DNA from 3 places in the Janthinobacterium sp. BJB401 genome. Region 1 is predicted to be linked to each of the others. Evidence: predicted binding sites of a transcription regulator. Region 1 holds the regulator's gene; each other region holds the start of a gene.
The links. Region 1 encodes LexA, which represses DNA repair genes until DNA is damaged. Its sites were predicted from a motif close to ACTGTATNNNNATACAGT; they were not measured.
Positions count from the first base shown of each region.

Region 1 (4,937 bases):
CACAAGGCCAATGGCCTCGTGCGTGACGTCTTCCGTACGCGCAACATGCGTTCGCTGCAAGGCACGACGGGCATCGGCCATTGCCGCTACCCGACGGCCGGTTCGTCGAGCGAAGAGGAAGCACAACCGTTCTATGTGAATGCGCCGTTCGGCATCACCCTGGCGCACAATGGCAACCTGACCAACTGGGAACAGTTGAAGCTGGAAATGTTCAAGAACGACCGCCGCCACATCAATACCGATTCCGACTCGGAAGTGCTGCTCAACGTGCTGGCGCATGAAATCCAGGAAGCGACGACGGGCCTGAACCTGGACCCGGAAGCCATCTTCAAGGCCGTTACCGTGCTGAACCGCCGCGTCAAGGGCGGTTATGCTGCCGTGGCGCAAATCGCCGGCGTGGGCTTGCTGGCCTTCCGCGATCCGCATGGCATCCGTCCGCTATGCCTGGGCATCAATGAAACGGAGCAGGGTCCCGAATACCTGATCGCTTCCGAATCCGTGGCCCTGGAAGGCATGGGCTTCCGCTTCGTGCGCGACATCGGTCCCGGCGAAGCCGTCTTCATCGATGCTGACAAGAAATTGCACAGCGCCCAGTGCGCCGACAACGCCAGCCTGAACCCGTGCGTGTTCGAATTCGTCTACCTGGCCCGTCCCGACTCCGTCATCGATGGCGCCTCCGTGTACGCCACGCGCCTGAAAATGGGCGAGTATCTGGCCGAGAAGATCCGCGCCGAGTTGCCAGGCGTGCATATCGACGTGGTCATGCCGATTCCCGATTCCTCGCGTCCGGCCGCCATCCAGCTGGCCATGGCGCTGAACATCGAGTACCGCGAAGGCTTCATCAAGAACCGCTACATCGGCCGTACCTTCATCATGCCGGGCCAGGCGGCACGCAAAAAATCCGTGCGCCAGAAGCTCAACGCGATCCCGTCCGAATTCAAGGATAAAGTGGTGCTGCTGGTCGACGATTCCATCGTGCGCGGCACCACCAGCCGTGAAATCGTGCAGATGGCGCGTGAAGCGGGCGCGACGAAAGTCATCTTCGCCTCGGCAGCGCCTCCGGTGATCTACCCGAACGTGTACGGCATCGACATGCCGACGCGCGACGAACTGATCGCCTACGGCCGCACGACGGAAGAAGTGTGCCGCGAAATTACGGCCGACTACCTGGTCTACCAGGATATCGGCGCGCTGAAGCAGGCGATTGCCGACGTCAACCCGGCGCTCACCAACTTCGAAGCATCGTGCTTCGATGGCGTGTACGTGACGGGCGACGTGTCGCAGGAATACCTGGACCGCCTGGAATATGCGCGCCACCATCCGAAGGCGGCAGCGCCCGAAGATACGCCGCGTTCCCAGCTGAACCTGAACCTGGCGACGACAGAAGCATAAGTAACCTGCCCGGCCGATGCCGGGCTTTTTTTCGGGGTCAGACCCGTCGGGGGAATGCGCGCCAGTGGTGCGCATTCCGATTCCGGAGGGACTGACCCCAGCATTTGCCTTGGGGTTGCGCGGCAAATCGAATATTCGGAATTCTCACCATGACCACCAAAAAAACCTACGGCTTTACCACCACCATCCTGCATAACGACCGCCGCAAGGGCATTGAGCACGGTTCCCTGCACAAGCCCGTGCACACTTCCGTTGCCTTCGGTTACGCCGATGCGCGCCAGCTCGCTTCCGTGTTCCAGGGCAAGGAGCCAGGCTTCCGCTACGGCCGCCAGGGCAATCCGACTGTCTCCGCGCTGGAAGACAAGGTCAACAAGATGGAAGACGGCGTGGCGACCTTGTGCTTCGCCACCGGCATGGGCGCCATCGGCGCCGTGGTGCAATCCTTGCTGCGCGCAGGCGACCATGTCGTGTCGTCGGCCTTTTTGTTTGGCAACACCAACAGCCTGTGGCAAACGGTGACGGGGCAGGGCATCGGCGTATCGTTCGTCGACGCCACCGATGTCGCCAATGTCGCGGCCGCCATCACGCCGGCCACGCGCATCGTCTTTGTGGAAACCATCGCCAATCCGCGCACGCAGATCGCCGACCTGGCGAAGATCGGCGACTTGTGCCGCGAGAAGGGCATTTTGTACATCGTCGACAACACCATGACGACGCCTTACCTGTTCCGCCCGAAAGCCGTGGGCGCGGGCCTGGTGGTCAATGCCTTGACGAAATCCATCGGCGGCCACGGCAATGCCCTGGGCGGCAGCTTGACGGACACGGGCGTGTTCGACTGGACGCAGTATCCGAACATCTTCGAGAACTACAAGAAGGCGGCGCCGGCCCAGTGGGGTATCGCGCAAATCCGCGCCAAGGCCTTGCGCGACTTCGGCGCTTCGTTGGGGCCGGAAGCGGCGCACCATATCGCCGTCGGCGCGGAAACCATGGCCTTGCGCATGGACCGCACTTGCTCGAACGCCCTGGCGCTGGCCACCATGCTGGCCGCCGACCCACGCGTGGCGGCAGTGCATTACCCAGGGCTGGCGTCGCACCCGCAGCACGCGCTGGCCACCGACTTGTTCCGCAGCTATGGTTCGCTGTTCAGCTTTGAGCTGAAGGATGGCATCGATTGCTTCGATTTCCTCAACCGTTTGAATTTGGCTATTCCAGCGAGCAATCTGGGCGACACGCGCACCCTCGTCATTCCCGTCGCCCACACGATTTTCTATGAGATGGGCGCCGAGCGCCGCGCCAGCATGGGCATTGCCGAATCGCTGATCCGCGTATCGGTGGGCATCGAGGATGAGGCTGACTTGCTCGCGGATTTCCATGACGCCCTCGCTGTATAAAACGCCCGGGCAATAAAAAAGGGCCGCAACAGCATGACTGTGGCGGCCCTTTTTGCATGCGGCAGTTTAATGCCAGCTGCGCATCAGTCCGACGGCCAAACCTTCCAAAGCAAACTCGTCTTCCGGTGATACGGTAATCACCTTGAAGTCCGGGTTTTCCGGCAGTAGTTCGATGACGGAACCCGTTTTCTTGTAGCGCTTGACGGTGACTTCGTCGCCGATGCGGGCCACGACGATCTGGCCGTTCTTGGCGCTGTCGACCTTTTTCACGGCCAGTAAATCGCCATCCATGATGCCGGCGTCGCGCATGGACCAGCCGCGCACCTTCAGCAGGAAGTCGGGTTTGGCCGAGAACAGGGCCGGGTCGACGTTGTAGCTCGCCTCCAGGTTTTCCTGCGCCAGGATGGGCGAGCCGGCGGCCACCCGGCCGATCAGGGGCAGCGACATCAGCAGCGCTGCCGGCACTTTCGATGGCGGCGCTTCGGCGGCCGCGCCGATCAGGCGGATGCCGCGCGAGGTGCCGGGCGAAATCTCGATCGCACCCTTGCGGGCCAGGGCCTGCAAATGCTCTTCGGCCGCATTGGCCGATTTGAAACCCAGTTCATTGGCGATTTCGGCACGGGTGGGAGGAAAGCCCGTGTTTTCAATCGCGTCCTTGATCAGGTTCAGGATTTGTTCTTGTCGTGCTGTCAGCTTGATCATGAGCGGTGGGTGCATACTAAAATGCTGTCTATATGAACAGTCTGTATTTTTGTACAGTATCGCCCACTATGCAAGGGGATTTCCGTGTTTTCGGCGGATTTCGCAAGAAATACTTGTGCACCGATGAAAAGCGGCACGGCGCGCGGGCTTTTCGGGCGCAGGTAGAAGGAATGATTGAAACGTTTGCAAAAGGCGGTTATAATCTTCGGCTGACCTTCCCACACCCGTCTTGACGCCGGGGTGGGCGATTATCAATCCGACCTGAAGGAGTTTGCATGCGTCATTATGAAATAGTCTTTATCGTCCATCCGGACCAAAGCGAGCAAGTGCCCGCGATGATCGAACGCTACAAAGCCAGCGTAACCACCCGCGGCGGTTCGGTTCACCGCGTGGAAGATTGGGGCCGCCGTCAAATGGCTTACTCGATCCAAAAGCTGCCTAAAGCACACTACATCTGCCTGAACATCGAATGCGACAACGAGACCCTGGTCGAGTTGGAAACAGCATTCAAATTCAATGATGCCGTGTTGCGTCACCTGACCGTTAAAATGAAGAAAGCTGAAACAGCTCCTTCGCCGATGATGAAATCGGTACAACGCGAAGACGCGGCCAAAAGCCACCGCACCGAAGCACCAGCAGCCGCTCCAGCCGCAGCAGCAGCTTAATTCTTGACCAGGATCGTGCGCTGAACCAGCTACAAGTCACTGCCATCATTGCCGAGCGCGAAATATTGCGCTATACCCCGGCAGGGCTGCCGATTGTGAATGCAGTATTGCAACACAGTTCGCAGCAGATGGAAGCAGGGATTGCCCGTTTGACCGAGTTTGATGTTGCCGCGCTAGCCGCTGGCGAAATTTCAGGCCGGTTCAGCCAGGCAAGCTTGGGCGGGGTCTATCAGTTCACGGGTTTCCTGGCCAGGAAGAGCCGCAACAGCAAGAGTTTGGTGTTTCACATCATTGATTTTAGTGCAGTCAATTCTGACTAGCGCATTTTAGATACAGGAGCCTGACATGGCATTCGGTAAAAAGTTCGACAAAAATAAGCTCAAGCTTAAAGAAAAACGCAAACAGCAAAACCCGTTGTTCAAACGCAAGAAGTTCTGCCGCTTCACCGCAGCTCACGTTGAGCAAGTCGACTACAAAGACGTCGACACGCTGAAAGACTTCGTCCAAGAAAACGGCAAGATCATGCCAGCACGCCTGACCGGTACCAAAGCGCACTACCAGCGCCAAGTTGACACCGCAATCAAGCGCGCTCGCTTCCTCGCGCTGCTGCCATACACCGATCTGCACCACGCTTAATCGGTCAGATATTCCTGGAGAAGAACTATGCAAATCATTCTGTTAGAAAAAGTTGTTAACGTCGGTAACCTCGGCGAAGTCGTCAAAGTCAAAGACGGTTACGCACGTAACTTCCTGATCCCGCAACGCCTGGCACGTCGTGCTACGGCAA
Region 1 covers NZ_JABXFH010000026.1:5,024-9,960, forward strand. The annotation lists gene purF (amidophosphoribosyltransferase) at 1-1,392, shown strand, start outside; gene HWE17_RS17185 (cystathionine gamma-synthase family protein) at 1,542-2,783, shown strand; gene lexA (transcriptional repressor LexA) at 2,850-3,485, opposite strand; gene rpsF (30S ribosomal protein S6) at 3,761-4,150, shown strand; gene priB (primosomal replication protein N) at 4,171-4,470, shown strand; gene rpsR (30S ribosomal protein S18) at 4,496-4,786, shown strand; gene rplI (50S ribosomal protein L9) at 4,814-4,937, shown strand, end outside.

Region 2 (4,937 bases), on a different contig from region 1:
ACCGTCGAGTTTCACGCCTTTCTTGTAGACGATCCACAGCGGCACTTGCACGCCATCGCGCGCCTTGACCCACAAGCGCTGCGTCGTGTAGCGGCTGCCGTCAAAGCCGCCGACGATTTCCTGCTGCTTGAGCACCGTGCGCTTGCCATCTTGCATGCTGACGTCGATGACGGTGGGCGGCGTGACGGGAGACTGGTAAGACATGCGAAATTGTGTGGCGGAAAACTCCGGCGTGCCGGCCGCCGTGGCCAGGTAGACGGGGTCGTCGAACTGCACCGTTTTCCAATTCTTTTGCGCAAAATCAAGGATGCGGGCGCGGTTCAGGGCGCGCGCCTTTTCCATCACCACCAGGTAGCCCTGGAAGACGTCGATGGACTGGATCACGGCATCCTTGTTGTGCGGCACGACGCTCTTCCAGTTCTTCGGCTGCGGGGCAGCCACCGGCGCGCTGACGACACGGAAATTCTTCGCCTCCTTGTTGGTCAGAATATACAGCTGGCCGTCGCGGTGCTCGATGCCATAGCGGTGGCCTTTTTCACGTTTCAACACGGACTGGAAGCTGCCTTGCGGCTTGCTCGTTGGCAACAGCAGCACTTCGCTGGTATCCGTGCTGCCCGAGGTGAGCACGAAGAATTGCTTGTCGCGCGTGCGACCCACGTTGATGGCGAACTGTTCCACCGGCTCGTGGTAGACCTGTTGCGGCGCACCGCCCAGGGCCAGGCGGAACAATCGATCCGAGCGCTTGGTGGTGGCGTCTTCCTGCGCCAGCATCAGGGTGGCGTTGTCCGCCGCCCACGCCAGCGATGTCACGCGCGGCATGCTGTCGCCCAGCAGTTTGCCCGTTTTCAGATCCTTGACATGCAACTCGTACTGGCGGAAACCCGTCGTGTCGGTGGTGTAGGCCAGCAACTGTTCATTCGGGCTGACGCTGAAGGCGCGCACGGCAAAGAATTTGTGGCCTTCGGCCAATTGATTCTGGTCCAGCAGGATTTCTTCAGCCGCCTGCGCATCGTAGGCGCCACTGGCGCCGACGGGGCGGCGGCAGTGAATCGGGTATTGCTTGCCCGCTTCCACGCGCGTGTAATAGTAGAAATTGCCCTGGCGCGCGGGCACGGACAAGTCCACTTCCTGCATGCGGCCTTTGATCTCGGCGTAGACCTTGTCGGCCAGCGGCTGGATCGGGGCGGTCACGGCCGCCGTGTAGGCGTTTTCCGCATTCAGATAGTCGATCACGGCAGGATCGGTTTTCTTTTGCAGCCAGCGGTAGTCGTCCGTGACGACCGTGCCGTGGCGCGTTTCCTGCCAGGCCGTTTTGGCGGCGACAGGTGCGCTGGCGGCTATGGTGGTGGTGTCGGCCAGCGCGGATGGCGCCAGGGTGGACAGCAGCAGGGCCGGCACGATGGATGAGCAGACGGCCAGTCGGCGTAAGACGTGAGGTACTGTGGACAAGGCAACTCCCTAGGTTTCGTTGTTGTGCAGCGATTCTATTCTTGCTAAATAGAAAAGCCAATCATGATTTCAATCAATACCGTCCCGGTGCTTGCATCCACTGGCATTTGCAGCGATACTGTATATAATTACAGTATCCGACAGCATCCCGCCGCGAGGTGTCCTTGACCGCATCTGCCCCTACATTGCCTGAAGCCCGCCGCTGGATAGCCCACCTGGACATGGACGCCTTCTTCGCCTCCGTGGAACTGTTGAAATATCCGGAATTGCGCGGCGAAGCCGTCGTCATCGGTGGCGGGCGCTTGCAGCAGCCCGTGCTGCAGGAAGATGGCACGCGGCAGTTTGCGCGCATGCGCGACTACGTGGGGCGCGGCGTCGTCACCACCTCGACCTACGCGGCGCGCGCCTTTGGCGTGTTTTCCGCCATGGGCATCATGAAGGCGGCGAAACTGGCGCCCGACAGCATCCTGCTGCCGGCCGATTTCGAGGCTTACCGCGAATATTCGGCCCGCTTCAAGCAGGCCGTGGCCCAGTTGTGCCCCATCATCCAGAACGTGGGCATCGATGAAATCTATGTCGATCTGACCGAATACGGTGAGCAGGCGCCGGCCATGGCGGCGCGCCTGAAGGCGGCCGTGTCCGAGGCGACGGGCCTGTCGTGCTCGATCGGCCTGGCGCCGAACAAATTGCTGGCCAAAATCTGTTCCGACCTGGAAAAGCCGGACGGGCTGACCATTTTGTCGCCCGAGGATATCGCCACGCGCGTGTGGCCCTTGCCGGCGAAAAAGATCAATGGCATCGGCCCGAAGGCGACGGCCAAGCTGGAAGCCTTGGGCATTGTCACCATCGGCGAGCTGGCGCAGGCCGACATGGCCATGCTGCGCACGCAGTTTGGCGACCTGTACACGGGCTGGCTGCGCCAGGCGGCGCTGGGCATCGATGATAGGCCCGTGCAGACGAGCCGGGAAACCAAGTCCGTCAGCCGCGAAACGACGTTCGAGCGCGACTTGCAGGTGGTGCGCGACCGCGCCACCCTGTCGGAAAAGCTGGAAAGCCTGTGCACGCGCGTGGCTGGCGACCTGGACAAACAATCGCTGGCGGGGCGCACGGTGGGCATCAAGCTGCGCTTCGAGGATTTCAGCACCGTCACGCGCGACATCACCTTGCCCAGCGCCACGGCGGACGCCGCCGCCATCCTGCGCGCCAGCCGCGATTGTTTGCGGCGCGTGCCATTTGAAAAGAAAATCCGCCTGCTGGGCGTGCGCATCTCGACCTTGTCCGATCCGGCCATCGTGACGCGGCAGGCGCCGGCCCAGGCGGAGCTGTTTCCCGCCCTGTAGCGGCATTCCCCACGCATCAACTACACCGCGCCAGTCCGCGCTTTTGACGGCATTCCCGTGTCGAAAGTGTAGAATGGCGTTCCCCTGGCACTACTGAAACAAACGGAAGACAAAAACTATGTGGTTCAAGAATCTTCAGATTTACCGCCTGCCCGCACCATGGGCCTATACGCCAGAACAACTGGAAGAGGCCTTGTCCTCGAACAAATTTACGCCGGCGACCAGCATGGATCTGATGCGCCAGGGCTGGGATACGCCACGCCCGAACGGCGGCCTGGTCCATGTGGTCAACAAGCAGATGCTGATCCTGCTGGGCACGGAAAAGAAACTCTTGCCAGCGACCGTCATCAACCAGGTGGCCAAGGCCCGCGCTGCCGAGATGGAAGAAGCGCAAGGCTTTGCACCCGGTAAAAAAGCCATGAAGGAATTGAAGGAGCGCGTGGCCGACGAGTTGCTGCCGCGCGCCTTCAGCATCCGCAGCAACGTCTGGACGTGGATCGATCCCGTCAATGGCTGGCTGGTGGTCGATGCCGCCAGCCCGGCAAAAGCCGATGAAGTCATCAAGCTGCTGTTGAAAGCCGTCGACAAACTGCCGCTGGAAAGCCTGCGCGTGCAGCGCTCGCCCGTGGCGGTGATGACGGAATGGCTGCAAGCGGACGATGCGCCGGCCGGCTTCACGGTCGACATGGACACGGAATTGCGCGCCACGGGCGAAAGCAAGGCCACCGTGCGCTACGTGCGCCACACCCTGGAAGCGGACGACGTGCGCCGCCACATCGCGGCCGGCAAGCAGTGCACGCGCCTGGCCATGACGTGGAACGACAAGATCTCGTTCGTGCTGACGGAGTCCCTGGCTATCAAGAGCGTCAAGCCGCTGGACGTGATCAAGGAAACGGAATCGAGCACGAAGAACGACGAAGAGCGTTTCGACGGCGACGTGATGCTGATGACGGGCGAGCTCGCCAAGCTGATGGCCGACGTGGTCGAAGCCCTTGGCGGTGAAGCGACTGCATAAGCGCAGTCATGCCGGTACGAAAAAGGAGCTGCGGCTCCTTTTTTTTCGCCTATGCAATGTGTTGCTGCATAAAAAAAGCGCCTTGCACGGTGGGGTGCAAGGCGCTTTTCAGACAAGCTAATTCACAACGTCAAATTAGAACTTGTAGTTGCCGGTGATGTAGAACGAACGCATCATTGGATCGGCGTAGCGTGGGTCGAAACCAACCTGGTGGCCCGACGAAGAGCGCAGCGACAGCGGCGGTGCACGGTCGAACAGGTTTTTGATGCCTGCGCGGATCGTGGTTTGCTTGTCAAAGGCGAAACGCGCTTGCCAGTCGAACGTCGTGTATGACGGAACTTGCAGGCGGAAATCCTTCACTTCTTTTTTGGTGGCCACGTCGTACACGGTAGCTGTCGCATCGGTGTAACCGTTACGGTAGTTGACGGTCACCGTGTTGCTCAGGCGGCCCGTATCCAGGGTCGTCGTCAGCTTCATCAGGTTGCGGAACGTGACTTCGTTGGTGTCGCCGAAGAAGTCCATGTTGCTGGTGTAGATATTGTCGCTACCAGCTTTGGTGTAGTTCGCGTGCAACATGTGCGTACCGCTCAGTTGGGCGGTCAGCTTGCCGAAGTCAAACTTGTGGTTGGCCGACAGATCCCAGTCGATACCACGGTATTCCTTCTTGCCGATGTTGACCGACAGTTTCTTGAAGGCGTAGTAGGGATTGCCGGTCGACGGTTCGATATATTGCGTGAAGCTCGTCGCGTACTTGACTGGATCGGCAAATGCCTGCGCTTCGGTGATTTCCGATACGGCATTGCGCAGTTTCACGTCCCACAGGTCGGCGCCGAACGAGAAGGCCGCGCTAGGCTCGACACGGAAGCCCAGGGTGAACTGTTTCGATTTTTCCGATTGCAGTTCAGGATTGCCTTCCGACATGGCGTTGTATTGCGTTGCTTCCGCGCGACACAGTGCCGTACCTGGGTAAGGGCAATCAAATTTCTTGGCAGTAAAGCCTGCAGTGACCAATGGCTGTGCCAGGTCCAGCATGCTTGGCGCCTTGAAGCCCGTGCCGTAGGAGCCGCGGATCAGCACGGTTTGTACCGGCTGCCAGCGTGCCGATACCTTGTAGGTATTGGCGCTGTCTTTTT
Region 2 covers NZ_JABXFH010000013.1:129,648-134,584, forward strand. The annotation lists gene HWE17_RS11560 (S9 family peptidase) at 1-1,449, opposite strand, end outside; gene dinB (DNA polymerase IV) at 1,635-2,789, shown strand; gene HWE17_RS11570 (recombination-associated protein RdgC) at 2,908-3,804, shown strand; gene HWE17_RS11575 (TonB-dependent receptor) at 3,940-4,937, opposite strand, start outside.
Region 2: the regulator LexA is predicted to act here: its motif matches at 1,567-1,584, upstream of dinB (DNA polymerase IV).

Region 3 (4,937 bases), on a different contig from region 1:
GCACCGAATCGATCAGCACGGCGTCGAGCGAAATTGCCGCCGGCAACCTGGACTTGTCGTCACGCACGGAAGAGCAGGCCAGTTCGCTGGAAGAGACGGCGTCGTCCATGGAAGAGCTGACCTCCACCGTGAAACTCAATGCCGACAATGCGCGCAGCGCCAACCAGCTGGCCATCGACGCTTCGCAGATCGCCAGCAAGGGTGGCGTGGTGGTGTCGGAAGTGGTCAGCACCATGGGTTCGATCAACGATTCCTCGCGCAAGATCGTCGACATCATCAGCGTCATCGACGCCATCGCCTTCCAGACGAATATCCTGGCTCTGAACGCGGCCGTGGAAGCGGCCAGGGCCGGCGAGCAGGGCCGTGGTTTTGCCGTCGTCGCCTCCGAAGTGCGCAACCTGGCGCAGCGCTCCAGCGCGGCGGCCAAAGAAATCAAGGGCTTGATCGACGATTCCGTGCAAAAGGTCGAGGCCGGTTCGCAACTGGTGGACAAGGCTGGCCGCACCATGGATGAAATCGTGCAAAGCATCAGCCACGTGACGCAGATCATGAACCAGATCACGGACGCCAGCGATGAACAGCGCGCCGGCATCGAGCAAGTCAACCAGGCCATCGGCCAGATGGACCAGGTGACGCAGCAAAACGCGGCCCTGGTGGAAGAAGCGGCCGCGGCGGCCGAATCCATGCAGGAACAGGCCGCCAAGCTGGCCGAGGTCGTGGGCGTGTTCAAGCTCGATGCAACGCAACAATATGTATCGGCCAGTGCTGGCCCGTCCGTGACGGCGCCTGCACCAGCTGCGATGCGAGCTGCCATGCGTCCCGCCATTCAGCCTGCCAAGCGACGCGCGCCAGCGCCTGCCGTGACTGCGCCTACGCCGGGCAAGGCGGCGCAAGCGGACGCTGCGCGCGCACGCGCGCCGAAGGCACCAGTGGCATCGGGCGCCGACGAATGGGAAGAGTTTTAAGCGCAGTTTCCTCCTAGCATGGCGCGGGCGCTACAATCGCGGCTTGAAGACAGCCGTGAACGCGCTCCGCCATGACCACCCGCCGTACCTCCAGCCTTACTCTTAGCTCTACCGCTGCATCGACCTCCCAGGGGGAATCCGCCAAACGCGCGCGCTGCCCAGCCTGCCTGCGCGCCGCATCCAGCTGCATCTGCCGTTGGATCGCCCCCGTTGCCCACGCGGTGGACGTGCTGATCCTGCAGCATCCGCTGGAAGTCCACAATGCCAAGGGCAGCGCCCGCTTGCTGCACCTGAGCTTGCCCAACAGCCGCATGCTGACGGGCGAGCAGTTTGCCCCCGATACGCTCGCCGGACTACTGGCCGGCAAGCACAACGTGCTGCTATACCCGGATACGCCCGGCGACCGTTCGCTGGGCATCGCGCCGCCGCCAGCGCTCGACCCCGCCATCTTGCTCGATCCCACCTTATTGCGGCTGGTGGTGCTGGACGCCACCTGGCGCAAGAGCCGCAAGATGCTGTACCTGAATCCCCTGTTGCAACAGCTGCCGCGCCTGCCCCTGCGCGATACGCCCGCTTCCCATTACCTGATCCGCAAGGCGCACGCGCCAGACCAGTTATCGACACTGGAAGCGACGTGCTATGCCTTGATGCAGTTGGAGCAGGACGAGGCCCGCTTCGTTCCCCTGATCACGGCATTTGACGGTTTTGTCGCGCAGCAGTTGAGTTATGTCATGCCGCAGGGGGAAAAAGCTTGAAATAGCACCATGGCAGCCCTTGATATTGGCCGCACAGCGGCATAGTATACTGTATGTATATACAGTTGATGGGGCCGTTCATGAAAGCAATCATTCCAGAGCATGATGACAGCTTCGCCGGGCAAGCCATGTTGCCGCCGCAATCGCTGAAAGCGCACAAGGGGCGCGGTGCCGTCTCGAACCTGCAGGGGCGCTACGAAGTGCACGCGCGCGCCGGTTTTGATGATGGCTGGAGCGTGGGCGGCCTGGATGCGGCAGATGGTGAGGCGCCGGCGCCGGGCTGGAAGACGCAGGTCAGCGACGAGCAGGCGCGCACCATCCTGACGCGCAACGCTTCGCCCGATTTGCCGTTCAACGTCTCGCTGAACCCATATCGCGGCTGCGAACATGGCTGCATTTATTGCTTTGCGCGCCCCACGCACAGCTATCTGGGCCTGTCGCCGGGCCTGGACTTCGAAAGCCGCATCTACGCCAAGGTGAACGCTCCCGAACTGTTGCGGCGCGAACTGGCCAGGCCCTCGTATGTGCCCGAACCGATCGCCCTGGGCGTCAATACCGATGCGTATCAGCCGTGCGAACGCGAACGGCAGCTGACGCGGCGCGTGCTGGAAGTGCTGCACGAGTGCGACCATCCCGTGGCGCTGATCACGAAATCGTCGTTGATCGAACGCGACATCGACATTCTGGCGCCCATGGCGGCCAAGCGCCTGGCAGCCGTTGCCGTGACTGTCACCACGCTTGACCCGGCCATCGCGCGTACTCTGGAACCGCGCGCGGCCGCCCCGGCACGGCGCCTGCGCACCATCCGCACCCTGACGGAGGCGGGCATTCCCGTGGGCGTGAGCATTGCGCCCATCATCCCGTTCGTGACGGAGCCGGAAATCGAACAGCTGCTCGAAGCCGTGCGCGACGCGGGTGCCATCCACGCCCATTACGTGGTGCTGCGCCTGCCGTGGGAAGTGAGTCCCTTGTTTCAGCAATGGCTGGAAGCGCACTTCCCGGAACGGGCCCAGCGCGTGATGAACCGGGTGCGCGAAATGCGTGGCGGCAAGGATTACGACAGCGCGTTCGGCGCGCGCATGCGGGGCGAAGGCGTGTGGGCCGACCTCATCCGCCAGCGTTTTGAAAAGGCCGTGCACCGGCTGGGGCTGCACGGCAAGGGCGGCCGCTTCAAGCAGCTCGATTGCACGCAGTTCCGCCGGCCGCTGGTGGTGCCGCCGCTGGGAATCAAGGTAAAAGGGGGGAATGCGGGACAGCTGGATTTGTTCTAGCGCATGGCGTGACCGGACTGCGGTCAATGCAGTTCCCGCTTCCGGCAGAGGGCAGGAGGCGGGAATCTGGCGAGCGGAATCGGTGCTCAGTGGCAGATGGCAAAGGTGCCATTCACGCCTTGCCAATGAATCGCGCCGCGCCGGGCGCAGCAGGCGCTGCAATTATGGGCTGTCGGTCCGCCTATCGGCCCGTGTGTATCGAAGCACTGGCCTTGGCCCGTGTTGGTCGGTCCGCAGGCGGACGGCTGCATGCCGCTGGCTTGTACGTTGGCTTGTGCGTTGATAGGGCCACGCGCGCTGCGCGAAACAGGCGGGCTTTGTAGTGGGAGTCGCATCGCTGTCCTTCCTCAATCGTGGGTGACGCCGGCTGGCTGAACGGGCGACGAGACACTCATCGCCCGCAGGCATGCCGGGTTTAGCCGGGATGGCTCGATCCTGCTGGCTTGATCAGCAAACGGTGGCGTTGCAAGCCATCAGGCAGAGTTGCTTTGCGGTGCCGCTCAAAGCGCTGCAACCCATTTGGCACAGGGTGCAGGCAATGCCGGAAGGGGCGACACCCTGGCTGATGGCGGAGATGCTGGGGCTGCGTTGTACGGCTTTGGCTTGCAATGGCAGATTGTTCATTTCGAAACTCCTTGTGGTGGCGCCGCCGCGGGCAGCGGCAATGGGTGTGCGTACCGAAGTACGGTGCTGATCGTTTCCCGCCAACGACCGTATGCTGAAGCGCGTGCACGCATCGCTGCGCCCACGTGCCCCGACAATTCAAATGCTGTTGACGTTAGCGTTGCGACCAGTAGCGCACTGCGCCGACGCTGACCGGTATCACGTCGCTGACGTCGACGGCGAAGCGGGCGACCGTGTTGGCTACCTGCAGGTTTTCCGGGTTGAAGAAGGTCATGATGATGTCGTAGCATTCGGAGCCCGGGCGGCAGACAGGGCTCTGTTGCACGACGATGGTATCGAGCTGCATGCCCGTGGTCTTGGCCAGCATTTCCGCCGCTTGCATGGCATTCGTGGCCGAGAAGTTGAGCGCGCGGTCCATGCCCGTGACGCCCAGGTTGCGGAAGTCGTAATAGATGCGGTTCAGGAAGTTTTCCAGGCGCGCGCCCGTGTTGCTGCTGTTGATTTCCAGGCTGTCCTGCACCGCCATCAGGCTGTCGATCAGCTGCGGCACATTCCAGCTGAACATGCCCCGGATGGCCGGCTGGATCACGGGAACGACCTGGCCGGACATCAGCCTGGCGGCGCCCGAGATTACGCCGGGAAACGAATTCATGACGACCAGGCCATCGATGGTGCCGACATAGGCCTCGAACAGCAGTTCATAGGTCAGGTCGGCATATGGGCCGACGGGAACGATCGCATAAATCGGCGTGGCGTCCAGGTTGACGGTCCAGGTCAGCGATTGGCGGAAATATGGCTTTGCGCGCAGGAATTCGATCAATTGCTGCGGATCGCCAGGATTGTCCCTGCCTGGTGGCATGGCCTGGACGAAGGAATCGCGGCGCGCTTCACTGCCGAAGTCGATGCCCAGGTTGCCCAGCGCATACACCAGCGTCGGGCCCTTGGCGCTGCCGCCGCCGCAGCCGCAATCGGAGGCATCGATGCCGGAAGCGCCGATGCCTTGCCGCGTCGCGCCGGAAGGGCCCGCGAAGTTGGCCGGAGAGGGGGTTTCCAGCATGGGAATGCTGAGCGGATGCGCCTGCGCGGAAGTGTCGGCATTGGCTGGGCTCGCTTCAATCACAGTATCGTCTGACATTTCAATTTTCCCTTTTAATAATAGTTGAGTGGCGCCCGGCACATTCAATGTCCCAGTCAGGAGGCGGCGACAGTCCTGCTCGCCATTGGTGTTGCAACGCGTTGCGCTCTGCAGCAATGCGCTGCAAACTCCACGAGGGTCAGGACGATCCCCATGTTGGTGTTGCCGGCATAGCAGCAAGGCTGCG
Region 3 covers NZ_JABXFH010000008.1:135,439-140,375, reverse strand. The annotation lists gene HWE17_RS08140 (methyl-accepting chemotaxis protein) at 1-965, shown strand, start outside; gene HWE17_RS08135 (tRNA-uridine aminocarboxypropyltransferase) at 1,037-1,720, shown strand; gene HWE17_RS08130 (PA0069 family radical SAM protein) at 1,849-2,991, shown strand; gene HWE17_RS08125 (S8 family serine peptidase) at 3,770-4,937, opposite strand, start outside.
Region 3: the regulator LexA is predicted to act here: its motif matches at 1,769-1,786, upstream of HWE17_RS08130 (PA0069 family radical SAM protein).